2 regions of the Dyadobacter sp. HNCC25DJ187 genome follow, and region 1 is predicted to be linked to the other one. Evidence: riboswitches for the same ligand, from Rfam matches in the RefSeq annotation. Region 1 holds a riboswitch; the other holds the start of a gene.
What was found. Region 1 has a riboswitch for cobalamin ahead of AC1XUE_RS16620 (hypothetical protein). Riboswitches for the same ligand answer to the same signal wherever they lie in the genome.
Positions count from the first base shown of each region.

Region 1 (5,326 bases):
CTGTGAAATCTGCAACCATATGGGCCGGATATTCGATTTCAGGATTGATCGGATCTGTGTAGTCGATGTCTGTACGCGTACCTACAGACCTACCCGAAAGACGTACTTTCAGCCATTTCATGTTGTCATATTCCACACCGTAGTTGAATGTGTTCCTGGCCACATTCTGGATATCACGCGTAACAGAAGATGCATCGGTTCCCACAATCAGTTCTTTGGCGTTCAGTATAGACGTACCGTTCCAGAATGCTCTGAGCACATATCTGTAGTTGTTTAATACACCGAAATCATAGCTGATTTCCGTTTCCAAACCGCTGATCTCAGCATCAGCTGCATTTACAAAAGTGGCTCTGGAGACGATAACATCCTTATTTGGCAAAGGTTCGTTCACGGTAGTAATGATCTTTGCGATCCGGTTATCTACTTTTGTAGAGAAGTAAGTGGCACTTGCCGAAAGTCCGGATTTGGGTTTGTTCAGACTTAAACCCAAGTCCCAGCTCACGCTACTTTCGTTTTTGAGGTCAGGGTTTCCGGCAGTTACTGCAATACGTCCTCTTGAGTCTCTGATTTCGTTGTATCCGGCCACGCTATATGCATCGGTTGTCACAAAGGCACGACCAATTGCTGCTTTCAGTCTGAGAAACGGGATCAATTCATAAGTGATTCCCAAGCTTGGGCTGGTGAAAGGGTTTGTTCTTTTACCTGACTGATAAGTTGGAAGCAATGCTGTTTCCTTTACGTCAAATGTGATATTGTCATAACGGATACCGGGCTGGACGGTCAATTTTCCGAAGTTCAATAATGCCTGTGCAAAGAATGCGGAGGATATAATCGCATAAGCAGGCTGTGTCGGCGCACGTTCTGTGGTATCATTCGTCCATCGGCGACTGGTGGTCGATGCATTCAGGTAATCATATCCGAAAGTGACTGCGTGCTGTCCAATCTTCCACACGTCTTTTAGCTGGATACCTTTCCATGCATTATGCATTTGCGCGGAGCGGAATGGTATGACAGGTTTGCCGGATACGTTAAGCGTGAAGTTTTTAGTATTTTCCTCAGAACCAAACACTTTAAGTGATGGATTGTGTGTGCCAATTGTTCCGGTCAGCGCTACATCCAGTGCTGACCGATCCATATCTTTTTTACTGGCTTCGGTGCTGCCCGACGATATTTCTCCAGGAGATTCCACATCCTTCGCCTGGAATCGCTCGCCTCTTACATCCACTCTCCATTTATCTGTAATCTGGTAGCCAAGCCGTGCTGATCCTGAGAAATAATGAAGCTGAGTGAATGGTCTGCGTTGTCCGTCGGCTGTAGTCTCGTCCACGGATTCTACGGGTTGTGCTGTGTAATTCTTTTGAGCATCGGAGTATCCAAATGCGTTCCTAAAGAGGTTGTTTTTTCCAATTCTGTAATCTCTGGCTCGTTCGAAATAGGAAAAGGAAGCGTCATAATCCAGTTTGTTTGTCAGATTTCCGCCAGCATTGAAACCAGCCTGCAACGTTTCAAAACTTCCATATTCAAGAAATGCATTGCCTTGTGTAGCTCCTTTTGATCGTTTGGTGATGACGTTGATAACGCCGCCCATAGCTTGTGAACCGTACAGCGAAGATGCAGGGCCTTTCAGCACTTCAATTCTTTCTATACCGTTGAGGCTGATCTGTGATAAATTGGTTGCTCCGGCAGGGCGTCCGTCAATAAGCAATAGCGTACGCTGATTCAATCCTGAAAACTGAGGTCGAAACCCGCGGATACCTATTCCCGACGATAAGTTGGGATATTGAATAACATCCACAGCCGCCGTTTTTCTGACGATATCTGTCAGATCCAGAGACGGTGTCATCTGTATATCCTCCTTGGATATGAGTGTAATTTGCTGAGCAATCCTGTCTTTCTTTGTTTCAAAACGGGTAGCGGTAACTACAACGGGATTAAGGAGATTCTCTGCGGATGAGTCGGGAACGATCTGTTGCGCACTCACAAGAGCGGGTATTGCGATCAGACTGGCAAGTCCGTTAATCAATGCGAATTTGTAAAATTTTATATACATAAATGAATTGGTGATAACGGTAGGATAGATTTGATATTTAACTCTGAAAGGCTTCATAGAGGGTTATGAGGCCAATGATAATAGAAAATGTACCCACAACGTAGTTCACGACTGTCAGGAAGAATTCCTTTCGTTTTGCAAATTTGTTAATGGAGTAAGCAAAGAAATAGCCATAAACCGACATGGAGACAATAATCCCCACACTCTGCAAAACAATAATCCAAACAGCAGTTGTCGCATCGCTGGCTGCAAGTGTAAGTGCAACAGCACAGGCGCCTCCTGTTCCGGCTAATCCATGAAACATACCCACTACAAATGAGCGGCTCCAGGTGGTTTCGGCGAGCGGGGTATGCTCGACAGTTTGTGTTTTAAAGTTTCTTCTGATCGCTACGATACCCAGCCAAATCATCAGTGGACCAACAAGCGTCTCGACCTTATCCGAAATGTCAAGGGATACGGATGATTTGAGAAGTAGTACTAAAATAGCAAACAGGATCAGCGTAAAAGAATGTCCCAAAGCCCAATGGGAAGAGCGCCAGATGAGTTTCCAGCGATGCGATGGACTTTTGGCATCGTCGGTCGCCAATACAGATACGGCAGCCATGTGGTCTGGTTCGAACGAGTGTTGAACGCCTAACAGTAATGAATCTACCAGTAAGAGATTAATCATTTTTGATTTGGATAAAATAACTTGCGTTTTGCAAGATGATTCGTTTATCCGTAAAGCCGGGGGGAAATGCAGGAGAAGACCAGACAAAAAATGCCAGCCTTATGCCACTTGCTTTTCTTCCCGAAAGCAAAACGGAAATATGGTAAACTGGCAGGTCTTCTGGCTCGTTCAGATCTTGGCGCCTTCCCGGGAGGTGGTAATGAATTATAAATGATGAATGAAGAGTTAAACGTATAACTTCTGGAACTCACTCTTAATTCTTCATTCTTAACTTAATTCCTCCCAGTGGCTCTATTCGCCAGGATCTCTTTTTATGAACTTACAGCAGCGGGTACTGCTCCGGATTTTCACCGGATTCCCTATTAATCGCACCAGGGGTGCAAACCAATCAACGCACAAAACTAGTCATTTCACAATTTATAATCCTACCTTTGCGGCCTGAAAAGTTCTTTACAATATTTTTCCAACATAAAAGGGTTTTACTAATCCAGTGAATTAATAGGGAATCGTGTGAAAATCACGAACTGTCGCGCAACTGTAAGTAACACCAAAGTTTGCATCAGAAGATGTACACTGGGACCATGAGGAAATGATGAATGAAAAATTAAGAATGAAGAGTTATTTGAAAAAGATATTCTATCATTCACTCATTTAAAATTGACCTCTCCCGGGAAGTACGATGTAAATGTTACAAGTCAGGAGACCTGCCTTTTTTTGTTGACAATGCTTTCGCGAAATAAAGCTGAGTCTGGTATGGAAATAACCGGTTGCATGGCAACGTGCCTTGTACCGTTGATGCTTATGTCCTGTAAGCAACTTCCACATTCTCTTTAATTCTTCGCGTTAGCAGGTAAAATCTGCAAGGAGCTTTTAACTCATCTATAACAAAGTTAAAAGTATGCAAAACGAAGAAAGCTGCTATCCGCGAACTGGTAGTGGTAAACAAATCTCCCCAACATCAAACGGTAAAAATTTACTGAATTTCACGTTATTTCTGTTTTTTGTGCTGGTAACAGCCGGTGCATTTGCTGACCAGCCAGGAAGTGTATCAGGCTTCGTCAGAACCGAATCCGGAGAACCTCTGACCGGGATTCATGTACGATTGGAAAATACCTCCTTCGCCTCTATTACCGATGAAAAAGGCCGTTTTGAGTTTAGAAATGTACCAGCCGGACGATATACTTTTCTGGCAAGCGGAGTAGGATATGATGCCCGTAAGGAGAACATTGAGGTAAGAAACAACAATGAAACCATTCTGGAATACCAGCTCAACAGCCGGACCAACGAGTTGTCTGAAGTAATGGTGAGTACAGCCAGAGTACAGACATTTTCGTCTGTCAATAAAATGGATGTTCCATTGCGAGACCTTCCCATTACGACCTCATCTGTGGGTGTGAAAACCATCGAACAACGCGGTATTGATGATTTGGGCGAAGCCATGAAAAATACTACTGGTGTACGCGCTAATAATACCTACGGTGGATTTCAGCATTTTACAATACGTGGTTTCTCCAACTTTGTCCTTCTGGTAGATGGAGTGCGTGATGAGCGCCACAATATTTCCACCAGTGCACCCAATACCAATCTTGCCAATGTAGAAAGTATTGAAGTACTGAAAGGACCAGCTTCTGTGCTGTTTGGTCACTCCGCATTGGGTGGTATCATTAACATTGTACGTAAACGGCCTACTGCAGGCTTGAAAGCAGATTTCTCTGCCAGTTACGGAAGTTTTAATACGCGTCGGATCCGGGCAGGGGCTGGCGGTGCTATCAATGATAAATTACGTTATCGCGTCGATTTTGGAATGTCAGATACAGATGGCTATCGTAAGTCGGGATCTAATACAAACAATGGCTATCTGGCCCTGGAATATACGCCCACTGAAAAGGATCTTTTTTATCTCACAGTTGGGGCTAACAAGGATATTTACGACACCGAAACCGGTATTCCTATGCTGGCAGGGAGCAAACTGGCGCCTGGCCTCAATGTGAATACACGCTACAATGATCCTCAGGATTTTCTGAAACATACCCGTTACGATTTCCAGTTGAAGTATGTGCGTCAGATCAATTCAAGACTCAGGCTGTCTAATCAGCTGTCTTACTATGACGATAATATAGACTATTTTTCTACCGAAGAACTGACCTTCAATTCAACCCTTGATTCGATTACGCGCTCATTTCCCTATTACTTCAATCACCTGACCAAGCCATTACAAAATCAGCTTGAACTGACTTACGATTTCAATACCGGACACGTGCAGCACAAACTGCTGGCTGGTTATTCACTGAGTTTACTGGATCGTAAGACCTACAACGCGAATGTGTACGGACCGGGATCGTATGTGACCATTCCGGTGAATAATCCGGTAGAAAATCAGGGGTTCAGAGGTTACAGTACCACCAATTACCGCGCTACAATGGAAAATGTCCATGGTATTTACGTCCAGGATTTTCTGACTATTTCGGAAAAACTGAAAGCGCTGGCCGGTCTGCGTTACGATATTTTTGATGGAAGATACTACACGGATAAAGTCGATGAAAACAGGAATGTAACAGAAAAAGGAGCAGAATCTACAATCTCTAAATCAGCACTTACGTATCGTC
Region 1 is NZ_JBXHAT010000002.1:1,349,392-1,354,717, reverse strand. Features, by position in the region: gene AC1XUE_RS16625 (TonB-dependent receptor plug domain-containing protein) at 1-2,050, opposite strand, end outside; gene AC1XUE_RS16620 (hypothetical protein) at 2,088-2,720, opposite strand; cobalamin riboswitch at 2,853-3,124, opposite strand; cobalamin riboswitch at 3,178-3,446, shown strand; gene AC1XUE_RS16615 (TonB-dependent siderophore receptor) at 3,619-5,326, shown strand, end outside.

Region 2 (5,326 bases), on a different contig from region 1:
GAACTTGCCGGCAGGACGATAAATGATCTTGGGCACATTTAATCCTCCTAAATGCTGAGTAGCAAATGTAAGTGGGTCCAGCGCATTAATAAACGGAAATGGCCTTTCCTCTTTGGTCCGGGCTGACTCGTCCTGTACATCATACACTACCAGTGCATCTATATCTAGTGACGACAAACGCTCTACTGTCTTATTTGCAATTTCCTCAATGCGCTCGGCAGTGGTACTGGCTTTTGGCGGAGTGATGCCATAAAGCATTACACCTGATTCCTTAGATTTTATTTTTTGTAGAAACATGATAGATTTCTATTGGCGGCTGTGCCTCTTCTATGTATTGTAAAGTAATAAGTGTTCTTTTTCTCCGCAGGTTTAGAATGCCTTTGTCTTTAACCCCGAAATATATTCAAAATATCTCTCACTATCTGCTTTCTTACCATTAATCCGTTTGTGTTGAGCCGTGTTTAAGTATAAGGTAATGTTTCAAACATACTCTTTAAAAATACTTTTTCCCGGATTCCTGTACCGATACAAATCGTCTTTTAAATAAGGCAGAGCAGTCATATTTGCCCTGCCTTATATCGTGTTATGCAATGATTGTTATCAATTCCCGCGCCTGCTTTGCTGCAGTTACCATATTTTCAAGAGCAGCTTTCGTTTCCGGCCATTTTCTGGTTTTCAAACCGCAGTCGGGATTTACCCATAAGTTCTGAGCCGGCAATAAATTTGCGGCTTTTTCCAGAAGTGAAGTCATTTCTTCCGTAGATGGTATGCGTGGTGAGTGAATATCGTAAACGCCAGGCCCAATCTCGTTCGGATAATCGAAATGAGCAAATGCTTCCAGTAATTCCATTTGAGAGCGGGAAGTTTCTATTGTGATCACATCCGCGTCCATAGCTGCAATGTGCTCAATGATATCATTGAATTCGCTGTAGCACATGTGTGTATGAATCTGAGTTTTGTCCTGTACACCACTGGCTGTGATTTTGAAAGCATTTACTGCCCAATTCAGGTAATGTGGACGTTGGGATTTACGTAGTGGCAAGCCTTCGCGGATCGCCGCTTCGTCTATCTGAATAATACCAATACCCGCTTTTTCCAATGCCTGTACTTCATCGCGAATTGCAAATGCGATCTGGTTAGTAGTCACTTCGCGGGGCTGGTCGTCGCGGACAAACGACCATTGCAGAATTGTCACCGGGCCTGTCAACATTCCTTTCATAGGTCTGTTGGTTTGTGCTGCTGCGAACGTACTCCACCGAACGGTCATGTCGGAAGGACGGCTTATATCTCCATAAATAACTGGTGGCTTCACGCAACGACTGCCGTAGCTTTGCACCCAACCATTTTGGGTAAACAGGAATCCTTCAAGTTGCTCTCCAAAGTATTCAACCATGTCGTTACGCTCGAACTCCCCATGTACCAGTACATCGAGATCAATTTCTTCCTGCCAGCGGATTGCATCAATGGTAGCTTGTTTGATTGCTTTTTCATATTCTTCCACAGTTAGCTCGCTCTTTTTGAACTTGGAGCGCAGTTGACGTATGTCATCCGTCTGAGGAAAAGATCCGATGGTTGTCGTCGGGAATGCAGGCAAATTGAAGCGTTCCCGCTGTATTTGCTGACGAACCGGAAAAGTACTTGTACGTTCAAAATCTGTGGTGGTAATCGCTGCTAGTCGGTCTTTCACTACTTGCTTATGAACTTTCTGGGAAGACCGTCTGCTGGCAATAGAGGCTTTGTTAATTTCCAGTATGGCACTATTTCCATCAATTATTTGCTTGAGATCGTTTACCTCGTCTAGTTTCTGTTTCGCAAATGCCATCCAATTTTTAATCTCAGGATCAAGTGCTGTTTCCAGATCAAGATTAATAGGACTGTGAAGCAAGGAACATGACGGCCCAATCATCACCCGATCAGAACCCAGTTTTTCAATTACCTTATTGATTTGGCCGATTGACTTTTCGTAATCGTTTTTCCAAACATTACGCCCGTCGACCACACCTAAGGATAAAATAAGTTGATCCGGAATGCATGTTAGGACTTCATCCAACTGGTCTGCTGCACGAACCAGGTCAATATGCAGAGCCTGCACCGGCAGATTGACAGCCAATGACGTGTTGTCCAGCAATGCATCAAAGTAGGTTGCTACCAGTATTTTAACGCCGTTCACCTGAGCAGCAATACTACGGTAAGCAGATTCAAACGCTTCTTTTTCTTTTTCAGAAAGATCGAGTGCAAGGGTTGGCTCATCCAGCTGAATCCATTCTGCGCCAAGTCCGGCAAGACGGTTGATAATTTCAATATAAACAGGTACCAGATTTTTAATGAGGTCAACTCTTTCAAAACCAGCTTCCTTTTCTTTTCCGAGCAGTAGGTAGCTCACAGGTCCCAACAGAACTGGCTTCGCTTTTTTTCCAACAACCTGTTTTGCTTTGTTGTATTCGTGGAAGATATTTCCATCTGAAACGCGGAACTGCTGGTTTGCTTTGAATTCCGGAACAATATAGTGGTAATTGGTATCAAGCCATTTGGTCATTTCCATGGCTGTAATATCAAGACCGTTTTTTTGGTAACCACGGGCCATAGCGAAATATACATCCAGCTCATTTTTTGTTTCCGCGAGAACTGCTTCATAACGCTCAGGTATCACTCCAAGCAAAATGCTTGTATCCAATGTTTGATCATAAAAGCTGAAATCATTACAAGGGATGAGATCAATACCGGCATCCAGTTGCGTTTTCCAGTTTTCTTCCCTGATCTGTTGACCTACTTTTTGAAGTTCGGTAACTTCAATTTTTCCTGCCCAGAATTGTTCAGAAGCTTTTTTGAGTTGTCTTTGTCCACCAATCCGCGGGTAGCCCAAATTTTGTGTTAACATTTTCTTGACTGTTTGATAAAAAAATAGTTAAAAATGTTTTGCACAACCAGGCAATGTTTCGCTAAATAAGTAATAATAGAGATGAATGGTCATAGAAGTAATAAACTCTTCAGAATCATATTGTTATTCGCGCAAACATTGTCTATCTGGTAACAGGCAGGTATCCTGGCTTATAACCTGGCGTTCGTCCTTCCCAATCCGAAAATCAGTGGACATACTTTGAACGACAGTGGAGATGTTAAATACAGTTGCGCGACAGCTCGTGATTCTTACACGATTCCCTTTTCATTCCGACTTTCATCAGAAACCCATTCCAGTGTTATGTAAAAGAACAATGAATTAGTCTATCGATTAGACTAAAAATCCTTACAAATCTATATATAAAGATTTTATTTCTGAATAAGTATAATTTTAAAGGATATAAAATCTATTAATAATTTGAATGTCTAGATTTTTGATCTTTTCGGATTGTTTTTTCAGTAAGAAATAGATAATTAATCTGTGTCGTCAGAGCGTAAGAGATCTTTTAAGGTTGAAGATATTATGTCTACGATACACCCGATTGTTAAGGAATAAACCAGATTGCGGAACAGTCGGGAGATCGTTTACCGCATCGTACTATCGGGAGCGTTTTCCTTTGCGTACACGCCGCCACCAAAGGAGAAATCCCGTGATAGAAAGCATTCCGGGTGTGATTCCGACGATTACATATAGAATTTTTACAACTACACCACCAAAGTTGCCGACATGCAGGGGAAATACTGCTGCCTCAAGTCGATCTGGTAATGGTTTTTCAATCAAACGGTTGATCTGCAGTATTTCACCGCTATGCTGGTCTAAGCGGACAGAATTGCCGCTACCCCAAATTTGCCATTGGCCATCCGCATATCCTCTCACTTCAAACTTGCGTTGAGGCTGGGTAGGCAGATACACGTAGGTAGGTTCCAATCCCGGTAAAGCAGCCAACGCCCTTTTGTACATGTCATCGGCAGATACTGACATCAGGGTATTTGGTTTGGTTGAAATCAATTCATTTTGCCATGTCTTGCCTTTAAATGCAAACATGTTCAGCCAGAATCCCGTGAAGAAAATGATCATGTTGATCAGCATAGACCACACGCCCACAATACGGTGAAGATCCGAGCAGATCGTTCGCCAGTTTTTTCTGTTAATTCGGATACGAAAAGTAAGCACCTTCCAGATCATCTTATTGTAAACAACAGCGCCGGTGAGCAGTGAAATCAGCATCGTAATTCCGAAGATAGCGGTAAGGGCCGCGCCCGGAACACCCAGTTGAAAGCTGAAATGAAACTGTAATAGCCATTCTATAAAGCTGGGTGTAAAATGGCTTGCGGGGCCTTCGCGGAGAATTTTACCGGTGTAGGGATCAAACGAGATCAGCGCCAGATCGTAGGTGAATAACCGGGTATCGTTAAAATAGATTCTGAAATTATAAGCTTCATCAGGTTTTGCATCGGGGTTGAGCCAGGCAATTCCGTCCAGATCCTGATAGCGTTTGGTAATCGTGTCGTAACACAGTGATAGCGCCTTATCTCTCTTCTCGTTCTGAGAAGGAATAACATGAAGCAGGTCTTTATTCAGGAATGAATCCAGCTCGGTACGAAAAACAAGTATGGATCCGCTGAGTCCCAGCAATATCAGAAACACACCTGTCACCAGACCAAACCAGCTGTGTAACGTAAACAGACTTCTTTTAATTGACACTTTAGCCATATTTCGGTCACGTGATATTGTTTGTTAGGTTCATTGCTCAAAATTTAATATCAGAAAGAAGGGCAATCAATGCCCTTCTTTCTGATTCACCATAGTTGATAACTCAACCCGATACGTATATTGAAAGGATCTCCGAGTCCTGCTGTAGTCATACCTGATCGGCTTCCTGTCAAGTAATGCCTATTGGTCAGATTATACGCATTTACCTGAAACACATATCGGTTACGATGGTAGGAGAGTGCTGCGTCAAATACGGTATACTCGGGAAAAAGGAAATTCTGGTTGCTGAGTAAACCAACCTGATTACTTACGTATCGCATGCCTGCTGCTGCTCCCAATCCTTTCAGCGTACCGGATGTCAGCGTATATTTTCCCCAAAAATTCACCTGATGCTTAGGAGCATTGGCGAACCGGTCGCCTTTCTTTCCATATGAAGAGGTGCTTATCAGAACGTGCTCATTGAAGGCGTATCCGGCAATCAGATTCAATCCTTTTAAATTACCTGTCAGCGAAAACTCTGTTCCACGGCTACGCGTGCCATCAATGGCGGCCTGGCGGTGTGAATTTTCCTCGGTCGGGGCAGCGGTAAGAATGTTGGCATAGTTGATCTGATAAAGAGATACACTGGCCGATAAGTGGTTGTCGATCAGGTCAGCTTTGGAACCAACTTCATATTGAGTAGATTGCCGGGTAGGGAATGGGCCGCCAGCTAGT
Region 2 is NZ_JBXHAT010000001.1:1,289,010-1,294,335, reverse strand. Features, by position in the region: gene AC1XUE_RS05300 (methylenetetrahydrofolate reductase) at 1-297, opposite strand, end outside; gene metE (5-methyltetrahydropteroyltriglutamate--homocysteine S-methyltransferase) at 584-2,878, opposite strand; cobalamin riboswitch at 3,017-3,204, opposite strand; gene AC1XUE_RS05290 (PepSY-associated TM helix domain-containing protein) at 3,497-4,612, opposite strand; gene AC1XUE_RS05285 (TonB-dependent siderophore receptor) at 4,699-5,326, opposite strand, start outside.
Region 2: it holds a riboswitch for cobalamin, as region 1 does, so the genes downstream of both, metE (5-methyltetrahydropteroyltriglutamate--homocysteine S-methyltransferase) here and AC1XUE_RS16620 (hypothetical protein) in region 1, are expected to answer to the same signal.